Regions from separate parts of the Rhizobium sp. CC1099 genome, predicted to be linked through region 3. Evidence: predicted binding sites of a transcription regulator. Region 3 holds the regulator's gene; each other region holds the start of a gene.

What was found. The regulator PhoB, encoded in region 3, activates phosphate uptake and scavenging genes when phosphate is short. The targets are predictions, from matches to a motif close to TGTCATNNANCTGTCAT.
Region 1: a site for PhoB is predicted at 2,759-2,775, ahead of QA644_RS09635 (UDP-2,3-diacylglucosamine diphosphatase). Genes of this name have one in related genera too.
Region 2: a site for PhoB is predicted at 3,183-3,199, ahead of QA644_RS08870 (esterase-like activity of phytase family protein). Genes of this name have one in related genera too.

Annotation. Positions count from the first base shown of each region.
Region 1 is NZ_CP121641.1:1,875,550-1,880,481, reverse strand. It holds gene QA644_RS09645 (DUF2865 domain-containing protein) at 1-190, opposite strand, end outside; gene QA644_RS09640 (NADP-dependent malic enzyme) at 317-2,629, opposite strand; gene QA644_RS09635 (UDP-2,3-diacylglucosamine diphosphatase) at 2,823-3,647, shown strand; gene QA644_RS09630 (GNAT family N-acetyltransferase) at 3,721-4,227, opposite strand; gene QA644_RS09625 (MFS transporter) at 4,472-4,932, shown strand, end outside.
Region 2 is NZ_CP121641.1:1,725,818-1,730,749, reverse strand. It holds gene QA644_RS08885 (GNAT family N-acetyltransferase) at 1-58, shown strand, start outside; gene QA644_RS08880 (AI-2E family transporter) at 59-1,252, opposite strand; gene QA644_RS08875 (OsmC family protein) at 1,486-1,941, shown strand; gene QA644_RS08870 (esterase-like activity of phytase family protein) at 1,961-3,097, opposite strand; gene parE (DNA topoisomerase IV subunit B) at 3,249-4,932, opposite strand, start outside.
Region 3 is NZ_CP121641.1:2,030,510-2,035,441, reverse strand. It holds gene pstA (phosphate ABC transporter permease PstA) at 1-1,077, shown strand, start outside; gene pstB (phosphate ABC transporter ATP-binding protein PstB) at 1,091-1,906, shown strand; gene phoU (phosphate signaling complex protein PhoU) at 1,941-2,654, shown strand; gene phoB (phosphate regulon transcriptional regulator PhoB) at 2,689-3,372, shown strand; gene QA644_RS10420 (winged helix-turn-helix domain-containing protein) at 3,390-4,076, shown strand; gene QA644_RS10415 (hypothetical protein) at 4,464-4,652, shown strand; gene QA644_RS10410 (hypothetical protein) at 4,690-4,932, opposite strand, start outside.

The DNA of each region.
Region 1 (4,932 bases), 150 kb from region 3:
GGACTTTACGAAGCTCGAGATTCTGCTCGGCGATCGCGCTCGCATATTGGCGGACTTCGGGGCCGTTGCCGATGACATGGGGCAGATCGGCGATGCGGCCGCGCAGGTCGTCACAGATCGCATGCGTCTGCGCGGCAGCAGGCGCGGCCAAGGCAAGCAGGATCGCAAGGGTCAGGTTTCGGCGTTTCACGGCATCATCCCGCAGCAAGGTCAGGCCAGAGCACGGCGTGACATTCGCCGCATCCCGGCTTTCTAACCTGCTTCCGTTAACAAGCTGGCGACGCAATTGTAACGCATTTTCGCATTTTGCGACAACTTACGCCGGCTGAGAAGCCTCGACGACGGCAAGCGCGGCCATGTTGACCACGCCGCGCGAGGTGACCGAAGTCGACAGGATATGCGCAGGCTGTGCGGTCCCCAGCAGAATCGGGCCGACATGGAGCGCATCCATCATGGTGCGGACGAGGCCGAGCGAGATGTTGGCGGCATCGAGGTTCGGGAAAAGCAATAGGTTGGCTTCGCCGGCAAGCGAACTATCCGGCATGGCGCGCTTGCGCAGCGCTTCCGACAGTGCAGAACCGGCTTGCATTTCACCATCGACCTCCAGATCGGGTGCTTGTTCGCGCACGAGCTGCAGGGCATCGCGCATCTTGCGTGCGCTCTCGGAGTTTCGGGAGCCGAAATTCGAATGGCAGATCAGCGCGGCCTTCGGCGTAATGCCGAAGCGGCGAACCTCCTGGGCCGCGAGAACGGCGATCTCGGCGATTTCCTCATGTGTCGGATTGTAGTTCACGAAGGTATCGGCGAAGAAGACCGGCCCTTTCTGGGTGATCAATAGGCTGAGACCGGCGAAGGTGCAGGCACCTGGCCGCTTGCCGATGATTTGGCCGACGTCTTTCAGGTGGCGGTCGAAGCGGCCTTCCACGCCGCAGATGAGGGCATCCGCCTCGCCGCGCTTCACCGACAAGGCGCCGATAACCGTGTTGTTGGTGCGCACGATCGTGCGGGCGGCTTCCGGATTGATGCCGGCGCGGCCGACGAGGGCGAAGTAGTCTTCGACATAGTCGCGGTAGCGCGGGTCGTCTTCGGGATTCACCACGGCGAAATCGATGTTCGGGCGAATGCGGATGCCGAACCGCTTGAGGCGAGCCTCGATGACCGAGGGGCGGCCGATCAGAATCGGCTCGCCGGTCTTTTCCTCCAGCAGAACCTGAGCCGCGCGCAGGACGCGCTCGTCTTCTCCCTCCGCGAAGATGACGCGTTTCTTCTCAGAAAGCTTGGCGCTGGTAAAGATCGGCTTCATGACGAAGCCCGAACGCCAAACGAAGCGATTCAACTGATCGAGATAGGCGTCGAAATCGGCAATCGGCCGCGACGCGACGCCCGTCTCGGCGGCGGCCTTGGCGACAGCCGGGGCGATGCGCAGGATGAGACGCGGATCGAAGGGCGAAGGAATGAGGTAATTCGGACCGAAGACAGGCGTCTCGCCGGAATAGGCGCGGGCCGCGACGTCCGACACTTCCTCGCGGGCAAGCCCCGCGATGGCCTTGACGGCCGCCATCTTCATTTCTTCGTTGATGGCGGTGGCGCCGCAATCGAGCGCGCCGCGGAAGATATAGGGGAAGCAGAGGACGTTGTTCACCTGGTTCGGGAAGTCCGAGCGGCCGGTGCAGATCATTGCGTCCGGGCGGGCGGCCCGCGCGAGGTCTGGCATGATTTCAGGGGTCGGATTGGCGAGAGCCATGATGAGCGGCTTGTCCGCCATCTGTGACAGGAGGTCGGGCTTCAGGACACCGGCAGCCGAAAGGCCAAGGAAAACATCGGCGCCGCCGATATTGTCGGCGAGCGTACGCATCTTACTTTTCTGTGCATAGACAGCCTTCCATTCGTCCATCAGTTCGGTGCGGCCTTCATAGACGAGGCCTTCGATATCGTGGACCCAGATGTTTTCGCGCTTCGCGCCGAGCGTCACCAGGAGGTTGAGGCAGGCGAGTGCTGCGGCACCCGCGCCGGAGGCGACGATCTTCACATCCTCGATCTTCTTGCCGGCAAGTTCCAGTCCGTTAAGGATCGCGGCGGCGACGATGATGGCCGTGCCGTGCTGGTCGTCATGGAAGACCGGGATCTTCATCTTCCCGCGAAGCTGGCGCTCGACCTCGAAGCATTCCGGCGCCTTGATGTCCTCGAGATTGATGCCGCCGAATGTCGGCTCGAGCGAGGCGATGGTGGAGACCATCTGGTCGACGGTGGGGGCCTCGATTTCGACGTCGAAGACGTCGATGCCTGCAAACTTCTTGAAGAGAACGGCCTTGCCTTCCATGACGGGCTTGGAGGCGAGCGGGCCGATGTTGCCGAGGCCGAGAACCGCTGTGCCGTTGGAGATGACGGCGACGAGATTGGCGCGCGAGGTATAATCGGCCGCCGTCTCCGGATTGTCACGGATCGCAAGGCAAGGTGCTGCGACGCCGGGCGAATAGGCGAGCGCCAGGTCGCGCTGGTTGCCGAGCGGCTTGATCGCCTGGATTTCAAGTTTGCCGGGACGGGGATAACGATGGAAGAAAAGCGCCTGTTCGTCGAGATTTCCGCCTGTCTCGTTCTTCTCCGTCTTGGATTTTTCCTGATGATCCATTGCCGTCTCCACTGCCGCACTCACATCTTTTGAAGACTTCTCCATACATCAATCGGCTGGCAGGGACAGTCAGAAATTCGCATCCGGGCGGAAAACTCGTGAGCGCTGCGATGCGCCAATTCGCGCATCTGTCATCTTCCTGAAACACGAGTCTGATTTTGGAAGGCGAGATGAACGATAGGACGCAGGCAAGATGCTTGTGAAAGACAATATGGATACTCGACACTTCCGTACTCTGTTCATTTCCGATGTGCATCTCGGCTCGAAGGCGGCGAAGGCGGACTTCCTCCTCGATTTTCTCCGCTACCACGACGCCGATACGATATTCCTCGTCGGCGACATCGTCGACGGCTGGCGACTGAAACGCAGCTGGTACTGGCCGCAGGTCTGCAACGACGTCGTGCAGAAGCTGCTGCGCAAGGCGCGCAAGGGCACGCGGGTCGTCTATATCCCGGGCAATCACGACGAATTCCTGCGCGACTTCCCCGGCATGCATTTCGGCGGTATCGAAGTCGCCGAGCGCATGATGCATGACGGCGCGGATGGCAAGAAATACCTGATCCTGCATGGAGACGAGTTCGACGTCGTCGTCCGCAATGCCCGCCTGCTCGCCTATCTCGGGGACTGGGCCTATGACACGGCGATCAAGATCAACGTCGTGCTGGCCGCGATCCGCCGCCGCATGGGCATGCCCTATTGGTCTTTCTCCGCCTGGGCCAAGCTCCAGGTGAAGCATGCCGTCAATTTCATCGGCGAGTTCCAGCGCGTCGTGGCCGACGAAGCCCGCAAGCATGGCGCCGACGGCGTCATCTGCGGCCACATCCACCATGCCGTGATCGAGGACATGGACGGCGTGCGCTATATCAACACCGGCGACTGGGTGGAGAGCTGTACGGCGATCGCCGAGCATGAGGACGGCACGTTCGAGCTCATCACCTGGAGCACGTTAGCCGACGCTCAAGCCATCCCGCTGGCGATCGAGCACCGCGACAGCGAACTCGAGCCGCAGGCCGCCTGAATTTCTGTTGTGAATACTGAAGCGATATAGCACGGTGTCTAGTGCGATGCAGCGAGCTGGCTCGTGGCGTCGACTATCGCGGGCCTAGTTCCAGCCGCATGAGAATTTCATCATAATAAGTATCGCCCACCTTTAGAGCTTCGATTTCGACGGCCCATTCTTCAAAGCCTACGGATTTGTAAAGCCGGATGGCCGGAACGTTGGACGACACGACGCTGAGCCGGAGCGAGCGTAAAATCGTGCCAACTTCGTCGAGGGCAGCACTCAGCAGTAAGCGTGAGAGTCCTGTGCCCCGTGCCGTTTGGCGGACGTACATTCCCCAGATCGATCCAATATGTTGCGTCTTGATGCCTTTGGATTTCGACACACCGATCGTTCCGGCAAGCATTCCGTCATCGGAGAGCCCTCCGATGACAAGACCGTTCTCGAGCCTGTCAGCGAATTGGGCCTCCGATTGACTCTGCTCTTCTTCCCATGACGCGCCAAATGCCTCTGGATGGTTCGCGAGAGCCTCCAGGCGAATTTCCCTAAAAGAGGACGCATCATTCCGGTCGAGGCGGCGAATCTTATATGGGCACACAGGTATATCCCCTTCTTTTTCTTGGAAGGGCGACCGAACCACCTAACGGTAACGGCCGCATGACGCTTGGCTCAAAATCCACGACACTCTGCGCGGGCCCCAAACGTTAGCGGCTTTTAGTTACGATGGATTGTGAGCGAAGGGGACAAGCTTTTTCTTGAAACGTTTCAGAAAGGCTATTTCTGGCCATAGTCGCCCTTGGGTTGATGTGCTAGGCAAGGTCTAGTTTCCTGCAGGTCCACCGATGATTCCCGCCCAGAATGCCCCGACAGGCGAGGGGGCGCCGCCGCGTTTCCGGCTGCTCAGCGCCCTGTCCTATTGCGCTCCGCTGACTGTCAACGGTGTCGTTCTTCCCTTCTTTCCCGTCTGGCTCGCGTTCCACGAATTCTCCGATCATGAAATCGGCATCATCCTGGCGGTGCCGATGGTGGTGCGCGTCCTCGTTGCGCCGATCATCGCCATGTACGCCGACCGAATGAAGGAGCGCGCCGACGTGTTGTTGTGGTCCGGCGGACTGTCGCTGCTGACGGCGGTCGCGCTCTGCTGGACGACAAGTTTCTGGCCAGTCCTGATCGTTTTCAGCATGCAGGGGGCGACCTTTGCGCCCTACCTGCCGGTTGTCGAATCGATCGTCATTTCCGGCGTTCGCCGATGGGGACTCGACTACGGATCGATGCGCGTCTGGGGCTCGATCGCCTTCATCGC
Region 2 (4,932 bases), 300 kb from region 3:
CTTCGGCTCGTACCTGCCGGACCCGCTCAGCCTCTTCATGGAGAAGCGGCTGAAATGATCAGCCGTCGGCCGCGCGCTGCACCGGCGGCGCCTGCTCGTCGATCATGACTTCCGGGCCGAGAGCGGTCTGATCGTTCGTCTTCACTTCGTGCATCCATTCGCGCCAGATCGCGACGAGCAGTGCCATCAAGACCGGGCCGATGAAGAGACCGAGGAAGCCCATGGTCTTCACGCCGCCGACGAGGCCGAAGAAAGTCGGAAGGAAGGGAAGCTTGATCGGGCCGCCGACAAGCTTCGGACGCAGCGTCTTGTCGACGATGAAGAGTTCGACCGTGCCCCAGATGAAGAGCGCGACCCCGGCGACATGCGATCCGCTGGCGACGAGATAGATCGAAACCAAGGTGAACGAGAGCGGCGCGCCGCCGGGTATCAATGCCATGATGCCCGTCAGGACGCCGAGTGTCACAGGCGAGGGGACGCCGGCGATCCAGTAGGCGACGCCGAGCACGATGCCTTCGCCGATCGCGATCAGCGTCATACCCATAACGGTGGAACTGATCGTTGCCGGAACGACGCGCGAAATCCGCTCCCAGCGATTGGGCAGGATGCGTTCGCCAAGCATGTCGATCTGACGCGAGAAGGACGCGCCGTCGCGATAGACGAAGAACAGCGCGATCAGCATGAAAAGCAGCGTCAGGAGCAGGTGGAACGACGCGCCGCCGGCTGCGAGAACCGCGCGGTAGATATTGCCGATATTGGCGCCGCTGACAGCCTGGATGACTTCACCCAAAGAGCCGGGACTGCCGATATATTTCGTCCAGAGATCGTCGAGATAAGGCCCTGCAAAAGGCAAAGCGAGGATCCACTGTGGTGTGGGCGCGCCCTGCCGGTTGGCGTGAATGATCCAGGCGACCCATTCGCGCACCTCGCCCGTCGTATAGGTGATCGCAAGCCCGATCGGGATAACGAGGAAGGTCACGATGAGGATGATCGCGATCGTGGCCGCGATCGTCGTATTGCCGCCGACGCGCGCAAGAAGTCTGCGATAGAGGGGCCAACTCGCAAAACCGATGACGAGTGCGGCCAGAACCGGAACGACGAAGCCGTAAAAGAAATAGACGCCTGCCGCAACGATGAGGATCAAAAGCCAGCGGGCCGCGGAAATCGAGGGAATGAGCGGCGTGCGTGTGGGCGCAGAAGGCCCAAGCCACCGCGGCTCGCCAGGCAGTTTCTTGTTGTTCGAGAGGCTCACGTCGCTTTTTATTCCTTCTTCTCAATCACGGATATGCGCCATTGGGAGCCCGGACGCAAGCATATCGATCGTCTAAGGGCCGGCCTCTTCCAATCGAAGGTGCGCCAAGTCGTCAGGGCAACGGGATATCTTAAACCTCTGTACGGAATGTGACGGAATTTTCTTCCGAACCTTGCTAGCCCATGAAAATGGCCGCACGTTGGGCATCAGGATTCATAGGGATCGTTCGGACGATGACGAAATTTTCAGCGGAAGTATCATGGCAGCGCGGCGGGGGCAGTTTCACGGACGGCAAGTACAGCCGCGGCCATATGTGGAATTTCGATGGCGGCCTTTCGGTGCCTGCTTCGGCATCGCCGCACAACGTGCCGCTTCCGTACTCGATCGCCGAGAACGTCGATCCCGAGGAGGCCTACGTCGCGGCGCTCTCCAGTTGCCATATGCTGTTCTACCTGTGGCTTGCCTCGAAGAAGGGCGTCGTCGTCGACAGCTATCTCGATACTGCGACCGGGATCATGGAGAAGATCGACGGAAAAATGCTCGTGAGCCGCGTCGAGCTGAAGCCGGCCGTGGTCTATGCGGACGAAGCGCCGAGCCGCGAAATGGAGGAAAAGCTCCATCACGAGGCCCATGAGCTCTGTTTCCTCGCCAACTCGGTGAAGACGAAAATCGAAGTCCGCCTCGACTAGCTGCACAATCCCTCGGTTGCTATTGCGGACGGCGCAGTATTTTGAAGGCGTAGAACTGCGTCTTCTGGCTGGTCGAGAAGTTGTTGTCAGAGCCGAGGATCAGCGCGTCGCTCCCGTCCTTCGCCTTGCCGATCGCCACGGACTCGATATTGTCCGGCACCAGGCCGGCTGCACGCAGATCGAGAACTTGGCTCTTGCGGACGGGAACCACAGGCTGATCGGTCTTCGCAAGCGAGGCGATCGCCGAGACGTCTGTAGCGCCGTCGAGATCGATCATGAAGATCTTCACGTTGTTGCCGACGCCTTGGGCATAGCTGCGCTCGACGGCGAGCAACCGGTGACCGTCGAGTGCGAGGATCTCCGACATGCCGTTGTCGTTGCCGCCGTCAGCCTTCGCCGCCGCCTGTGGGATAGGCAAGATTGGATAGACATACTGCGCCTTCGGTTCGCCGGTCGTCCCATCATAGCGGATGATGCGCGCAAGGCTGCCGTTCACAAGGGAAGCTGCCGGGCCGTCCTGGTAGAGCGCCGCCTCGATGGCAACGAAGACATCGCCGGAAGGCGCGATCGCAAGGTCTTCGAAGGCGAGGTTGTCGCGGATGCCCGTCGACTTGTCGGCTGTCGGAGCAAAGCCTTCCGGCAACTTGAACTCGCGCATGAAGGCGCCGTCCTGCGAAGCGACGCGGACGAAGGGGGCGATCAGCGCCTTGCCGTCGCCTTCGCTGCCCCAGTAGATGCCATCCCGGCCGAGCCGGATCGACTCGGGATCGACGGTGCGCCTGGCGAAGGGTTCGCCGTTTTTGTCCTTCAGCGTCACCTGCTTGACGACGGCAACGCCCTTGAGGCCGGCGCCGTCGACATAGACTGCGAGCTCGTAAAAGCGCGCCGGGCCTTTTTCCGAGCGGTCGTCGCTGATGGCGATGTAGTGGCCCGTTGCCGCGTCGAAATCGAGGCCGGAAATGCCGCCGAATTCGACACCGTTTTCCACGTGGCCTGTCGGGATGACGAATTCACCGAGATAGGAGAGGGAGATGCCGGCCGCGCAGTCGCCAAAGGGGCAGGACGTCTCGAAGGTCGCGCCGATATCGGTCGCGTGGAGAGTGGCGGCGCTGGACAGGAGCGCAAAAGCGGCAATCGCGAGAAAACGCTTGATCATGGCATACATCCGGCTGGCAAGGGGTGAAGAGCGGAACGAACCGCGCGGCCAATCCCCGAAGGAACGGCGCGCCGCTCGCGGCGCTTCTCATGCACCGGTTATTTGACGGAGTTGTTACGGTTCTTCGTCAGTTCCGTGAAATAGCGGAAGCTCAAATATCGAGATTTTCGGCAAAGGCAGCACGCTCCTGAATGAAGCGGAAGCGCGCATCCGGCTTCGTGCCCATCAGGTCGTCGACCGCGGTGCGGGTTCCTTCGAAATCGACCTCATCGATCACCACGCGCAGCAGCGTGCGCTTGCTCGGATCCATGGTCGTTTCCTTGAGTTGCGCCGGCAGCATTTCGCCGAGACCCTTGAAGCGGCTGATCTCGATCTTCGCCTTGCCCTTGAATTCCGTTTCCATCAGCTCCTGCCGGTGGGCGTCGTCGCGCGCATAGGCGGACTTGGCACCCTGGGTGATCTTGTAGAGCGGAGGCACGGCAAGGAACAGGTGGCCGCCGCGCACGAGCTCGGGCATCTCCTGATAGAAGAAAGTGATCAGCAATGACGCGATGTGGGCGCCGTCGACATCGGCATCGGTCATCACGACGATGCGCTCGTAGCGCAGGTCTTCCTCGCGATATTTGGAACGGGTACCACAGCCGAGAGCCTGAACGAGATCCGCAAGCTGCTGGTTGGCGCCGAGCTTTTCGCGGCCGGCGCTCGCAACGTTCAGGATCTTGCCGCGCAAAGGCAGGATCGCCTGATTGGCGCGGTTGCGCGCCTGCTTGGCGGAACCGCCTGCCGAGTCGCCTTCGACGATGAAGAGTTCGGCGCCCTGAGCGGTGTTCTGCGCACAATCGGCTAATTTGCCCGGAAGCCGCAATTTGCGCACGGCCGTCTTGCGGTTGACTTCCTTTTCCTTGCGGCGGCGCAGACGCTCTTCGGCGCGCTCGATTACCCAGTCGAGCAGCTTTTCGGCCTCGTTGGGATTGTCCGCCAGGTAATGATCGAAGGGATCGCGAAGCGCGTTCTCGACGATGCGCTGCGCCTCGACGGTCGCAAGCCTGTCCTTGGTCTGGCCGACGAATTCCGGCTCGCGGATGAAAACCGACAGCATGCCGACGGCCGAAATCATCACATCGTCGGTGGTGATCTGCGCTGCGCGCTTGTTCTGCGTCAGGTCGGCATAGGCCTTCAGCCCCTTGGTCAGCGCGATGCGCAGGCCTGCCTCATGCGTGCCGCCCTCTGGCGTCGGAATGGTGTTGCAATAGGAGTGGATCTGCTGGTCGCCGCCGTACCAGGTGATCGCCCATTCGAGCGAACCATGGCCGCTTGCTTTCTCTGTCTTGCCGGCGAAGATTTCGCGGGTGACGGTGAACTCCTTGCCCATCGTCGCCTGCAGGTAGTCTTTCAGCCCGCCGGGGAAGTGGAAGACTGCCCTATCCGGGATTTCCGAGCCTTCCGGGAGCACGCCTTCATCGCAACTCCAGCGGATTTCGACGCCGCCGAAAAGATAGGCTTTCGAGCGTGCCATGCGGAAGACGCGCCCGGCATCGAATTTCGCATGGTCGCCGAAAATCTGCGGATCGGGATGGAAGCGCACGCGGGTGCCGCGGCGGTTATGCACATCGCCTAGCTCCTCGAGACCGCCCTGCGGCATGCCGCGCGAAAAACGCTGGCGATAGAGCTTGCGGTTGCGCGCCACTTCAACCTCGAGATAATCCGACAGCGCGTTGACGACCGAAACGCCGACGCCGTGCAGACCGCCCGAGGTCTCGTAAGCCTTGCCGTCGAACTTGCCGCCGGCATGGAGCTTGGTCATGATGACTTCGAGCGTCGATTTGCCCGGAACC
Region 3 (4,932 bases):
ATCGACCTGAGCAAAGCTGAGCTCGATACAAGCGATATGATGAAGGCCGATTGGCGCGGCGCTGTGCGCGACGCGTTGCGCACTCAGGTGGGGGATTTGCCTCGCAGGCAGGAGAAGGCCTACTTCGACCTCTTCACGTCGTCGGCACCGTTCCTCGTCCGCGACGCGGTCATCAAGGATCCGGCGCGCCTTAAGGGGCCGAGCACCTTCGTTATCCCGATGTCGGACCCGGCCGACCAGTTCGTCAAGGGTGAGATCAGCCGGGACACGCCCGAGAGCCAGCGCCGCGTCAGCGACGAGCAGATCGGCATGATCGACCAGCTCGTATCCAAGGGCGTGATCTCCAGCCCGTTCAACTGGGCGCTCTTCCTCAATGCCGACAGCCGCTTTCCGGAACTGGCTGGCTTGGCTGGCGCGATTTCCGGATCGTTCTGGTCGCTGCTGGTCTGCTTCGCGATCAGCTTCCCGATCGGCATCGCGGCGGCGATCTACCTGGAAGAGTTCGCTCCCAAGAACCGTTTCACCGACCTCATCGAGATCAACATCAACAACCTTGCGGCGGTCCCGTCGGTGGTCTTCGGTCTCCTCGGGCTCGCCGTCTTCCTGAACGGCTTCGGCCTACCGCGGTCGTCTCCGCTCGTCGGCGGCCTCGTTCTCTCGCTGATGACGCTGCCGACGCTCATCATCGTCACACGCGTGTCGCTGAAAGCGGTGCCTTCCTCGATCCGCGAGGCGGCTCTCGGGGTCGGCGCCTCCAAGCACGAGATGATCTTCCATCACGTGCTGTCGCTCGCCATGCCGACCGTCATGACCGGCGCGATCATCTCGCTCGCGCGAGCGCTTGGTGAAACGGCGCCGCTGCTGCTCATTGGTATGAACGCCTTCATCACAAGCCCGCCGGATGGTATCTTCGCGGCGTCGACGGCCCTTCCCAGCCAGATCTACATCTGGGCGGACAGCCCGGAGCGCGGCTTCGTATCGAGGACCTCCGCCGCAATTCTCGTGCTGTTGGGCTTCCTCATATTGATGAATGCAATCGCCATCTTCCTCAGGCAGCGTTTTGAACGCCGCTGGTAACGGAGTAAGGATTATGAACATGTTGACTGAAACAGCAGTTGAGAAGGCTCTGGAGCAGAAACTGAATACGAGCGCCTATAAGATGGTCGGCAAGACGGTGTCTGTCTACTACGGCGAGAAGCGTGCGCTTTTCGACGTGAACCTGAACGTCCGCGAAAACACTGTTACCGCCCTCATCGGCCCATCGGGCTGCGGCAAGTCCACGTTCCTGCGTTGCTTGAACCGCATGAACGACACGATCGACAATTGCCGCGTCACGGGCGAAATCAAGCTGGACGACGCGGATATCTACGATCCGGACATCGACGTCGTGGAACTCCGCGCCCGCGTCGGCATGGTCTTCCAGAAGCCGAACCCGTTCCCGAAGTCTATCTACGAGAACGTTTCTTACGGACCGCGCATCCATGGAATTGCGAGGTCGAAGGCCGACCTTGATCAGATCGTCGAAAGCAGCCTCCATAAGGCCGGCCTCTGGAACGAAGTCAAGGACCGCCTGCAGGAATCCGGCACCGGTCTGTCGGGCGGCCAGCAGCAGCGCTTGTGCATTGCGCGCGCCGTTGCCGTCAGCCCGGAAGTCATCCTGATGGACGAACCGTGCTCGGCGCTCGATCCGATCGCGACCGCCAAGGTCGAGGAGTTGATCCACGAGCTTCGCGAGAACTACAGTATTGTCATCGTGACGCACTCGATGCAGCAGGCAGCCCGCGTTTCGCAGCGCACCGCCATGTTCCACCTCGGCAATCTCGTCGAGGAGAATGACACCGACAAGATGTTCACCAATCCGGACGACCCGCGCACCCAGGATTACATCATGGGCCGCTTCGGCTGAGCTGCGGCGTTCAGGCTATTCAAGGACAATCCCAATGGCATCGACCCATATCTTTTCTGCCTATGACGAGGATCTGAAGTATTTGTCCCGCCGCATCTCGGAAATGGGCGGGCTTGCCGAGCAGATGGTGTCGGACGCCGTCCGCGCGCTGGTTAACGGTGACGCTGGCTTGGCCCAGAAGGTCATCTCCGACGATGTCGTCATGGATCACGCCGAGCGCGAGATCGGCGACAAGGCGATCGTCACGATTGCCCGCCGCCAGCCGGTGGCCTCGGACCTTCGCGAGATCATGGGCTCGATCCGCATCGCGGCCGATCTCGAGCGCGTCGGCGATCTCGGCAAGAACACCGCCAAGCGTGTCATCGCCGTGCAGAGCACCGGCGTTCCGCGCAAGCTCGCCCGCGGTCTCGAGCATCTTTCCGAACTGGCGCTGGTCCAGCTCAAGGAAGTACTCGACGTCTATGCCTCGCGTTCAGCCGACAAGGCGAAGTCGATCCGCGAGCGCGACGAGGAAATCGACGCGATGTACACCTCGCTGTTCCGCGAGCTGTTGACCTACATGATGGAAGATCCGCGCAACATCACCAGCTGCACGCATCTTCTCTTCTGTGCGAAGAACATCGAGCGCATCGGCGATCACGCCACTAACATTGCCGAAACGATCTATTACATGGCGACCGGCGCACAGCCGGAAGGCGAACGTCCGAAGGACGATACTGCCAACACCGTCGGCGCGGTCACGGAATGACAATTCCGAACCGGCCCTCAGGAGACAGAACCGAATGATCCCGAGAGTTGCAGTCGTTGAAGACGAAGAGGCACTGAGCGTGCTTCTTCGCTATAACCTTGAGGCCGAAGGTTTCGAGGTCGACACCATTCTGCGCGGCGACGAGGCCGAAATCAGGCTTCAGGAGCGCACGCCGGATATTCTGATCCTCGATTGGATGCTGCCGGGCGTGTCGGGCATAGAGCTTTGCCGCCGCCTGCGCATGCGCCCGGAAACGGAGCGTCTGCCGATCATCATGCTGACGGCGCGCGGCGAGGAAAGCGAGCGTGTGCGCGGCCTTTCCACCGGCGCCGACGACTACGTGGTCAAGCCGTTCTCCACGCCCGAACTCGTTGCCCGCGTCAAGGCGATGCTGCGCCGCGCCAAGCCCGAGGTGCTCTCCACGGTGCTGAAATGCGGCGATATCGAACTCGACCGCGAAACGCATCGTGTTCACCGCAAGAGCCGCGAAGTCCGTCTCGGCCCGACCGAATTCCGTCTACTGGAATTCCTGATGTCGTCGCCCGGCCGCGTCTTCTCGCGTTCGCAGCTTCTGGACGGTGTCTGGGGCCACGACATTTATGTCGACGAGCGCACCGTGGACGTTCATGTCGGTCGCCTGCGCAAGGCGCTGAACTTCTCCAACATGCAGGACGTCATCCGCACCGTCCGCGGCGCAGGATATTCGATGGAAGCATAGCAGGGAGGCCGGAGAAGATGTCGGTGCGGGTACTTGTTGTTGAGCAGGACGAAGATCTGCTCGCGACACTGAAGCATGCTCTGGAGACAGAAGGGTATTCGGTGAACTGTCTTCACCCGCATGCGTCGCTGGTCGAGCTCGTGGCGTTGCGGCTGCCTGATGCGGTGATATTCGGTGCGCCGGCTCCTGGCTCGATGGCAATCTCGACATGCCGCCAGTTCCGGACAACTGGAGCGACCGCCCGCCTTCCGATCGTGGTGCTGCTGGACTCGGCCCTCGAGCAGGACCGGTTGGCCGTCCTCTCCGCCGGAGCCGACGACTGCCTCATAAAGGCAGTCTCCCCCGTGGAACTCCTCATCCGCTTGCGGAACCTCCTGCGGCGTCTCAATCCAGCGCTGCTGGAGAGCACGCTGAAGGTCGGGGATCTGACGCTCGATAAGAACGCCCGCCGGGTTCACAGGCAGAAGAAGGAAGTCAAGCTCGGCCCCACCGAGTTCAGGCTGCTCGAGTTTCTGATGAAGTCCCCCGGCCGCGTCCACTCCCGATCGGAATTGAGGGCATCGCTGTGGGGTAACGATGCCAGTGTCGATGAGCGCGCTGTCGACGTACACATCGGGCGTCTCCGGAAGGGCATCAGTTTCGGCAAGGCCGATAAGGTGATCCGGACGGTGCGTGGCGCCGGCTACGCACTCGGCGACTTCTGATCCGGATCAGGTTCCTATCCTATCCCCGTCGCTGTGCGCACAGATTGAGACGCGCGATACAGCTGTTCGCGCAATACGTGTGTCACGTCGATTTCACGCGACTGCCTATATTAGGGTGTGCTTAGTCGCGCTGGAGGTGATTCCAGTCCGCCTTCGGCTCCCATACTCGCCTAAGGGCGTCAGACATATAATCCCGCCGGGATGAGGGTTCGGCCCGATAGGCCACACTCGTCCCAAAGTACAGCTAGTTTGGTTGAAGCGATTTGGAGTATTCCATGACGATCAAGACGGCGTTGTTGAGAATGTCCCTGATTATCGTTTCCGGGTGGGTCATGGTCGGCACCATCACCTTGGTGATGTTCCATTGACCAGCGAGGTGTAAACGGCATGCGGTTCCTGGTGTACACGAAAACGATCGCTGAACTCGATTATGACGAAGAGACGCGCGTCTTGACGATCATCTACCGGGACGGCCAACTGCGATCCGTTCCCCATGTCGATCCCAAGATCATGATGAAAATGGTTGCACAGCTTCCTCCGGAACGATCCCTCTACCTGATGCAGGCGGCGATCTGAACGTCGCGGGCAAGGCAAGGTGCGACCGCACCTGGCGTCAATGCATGGCCTCGATAAAGGCGCGGCGATAGAACGCGCCGAGGTTGATCCGTTCTGCAGCGACCGCCACAAGCTTCTTTTCGAGACGGCGCTCGAATTCCCGCGATCGGGCCGCCCGCGGCCTGCCGTGCGGTGTCGTAGGCTTTAACCGCATCCGTGGTCCGACGTCGTCGCGGTACTGGGCAAGCGTCATGGCGGCCTTGATCAGCAGAGTTCTTATCTGCGGACGGTGCTCGGCAGC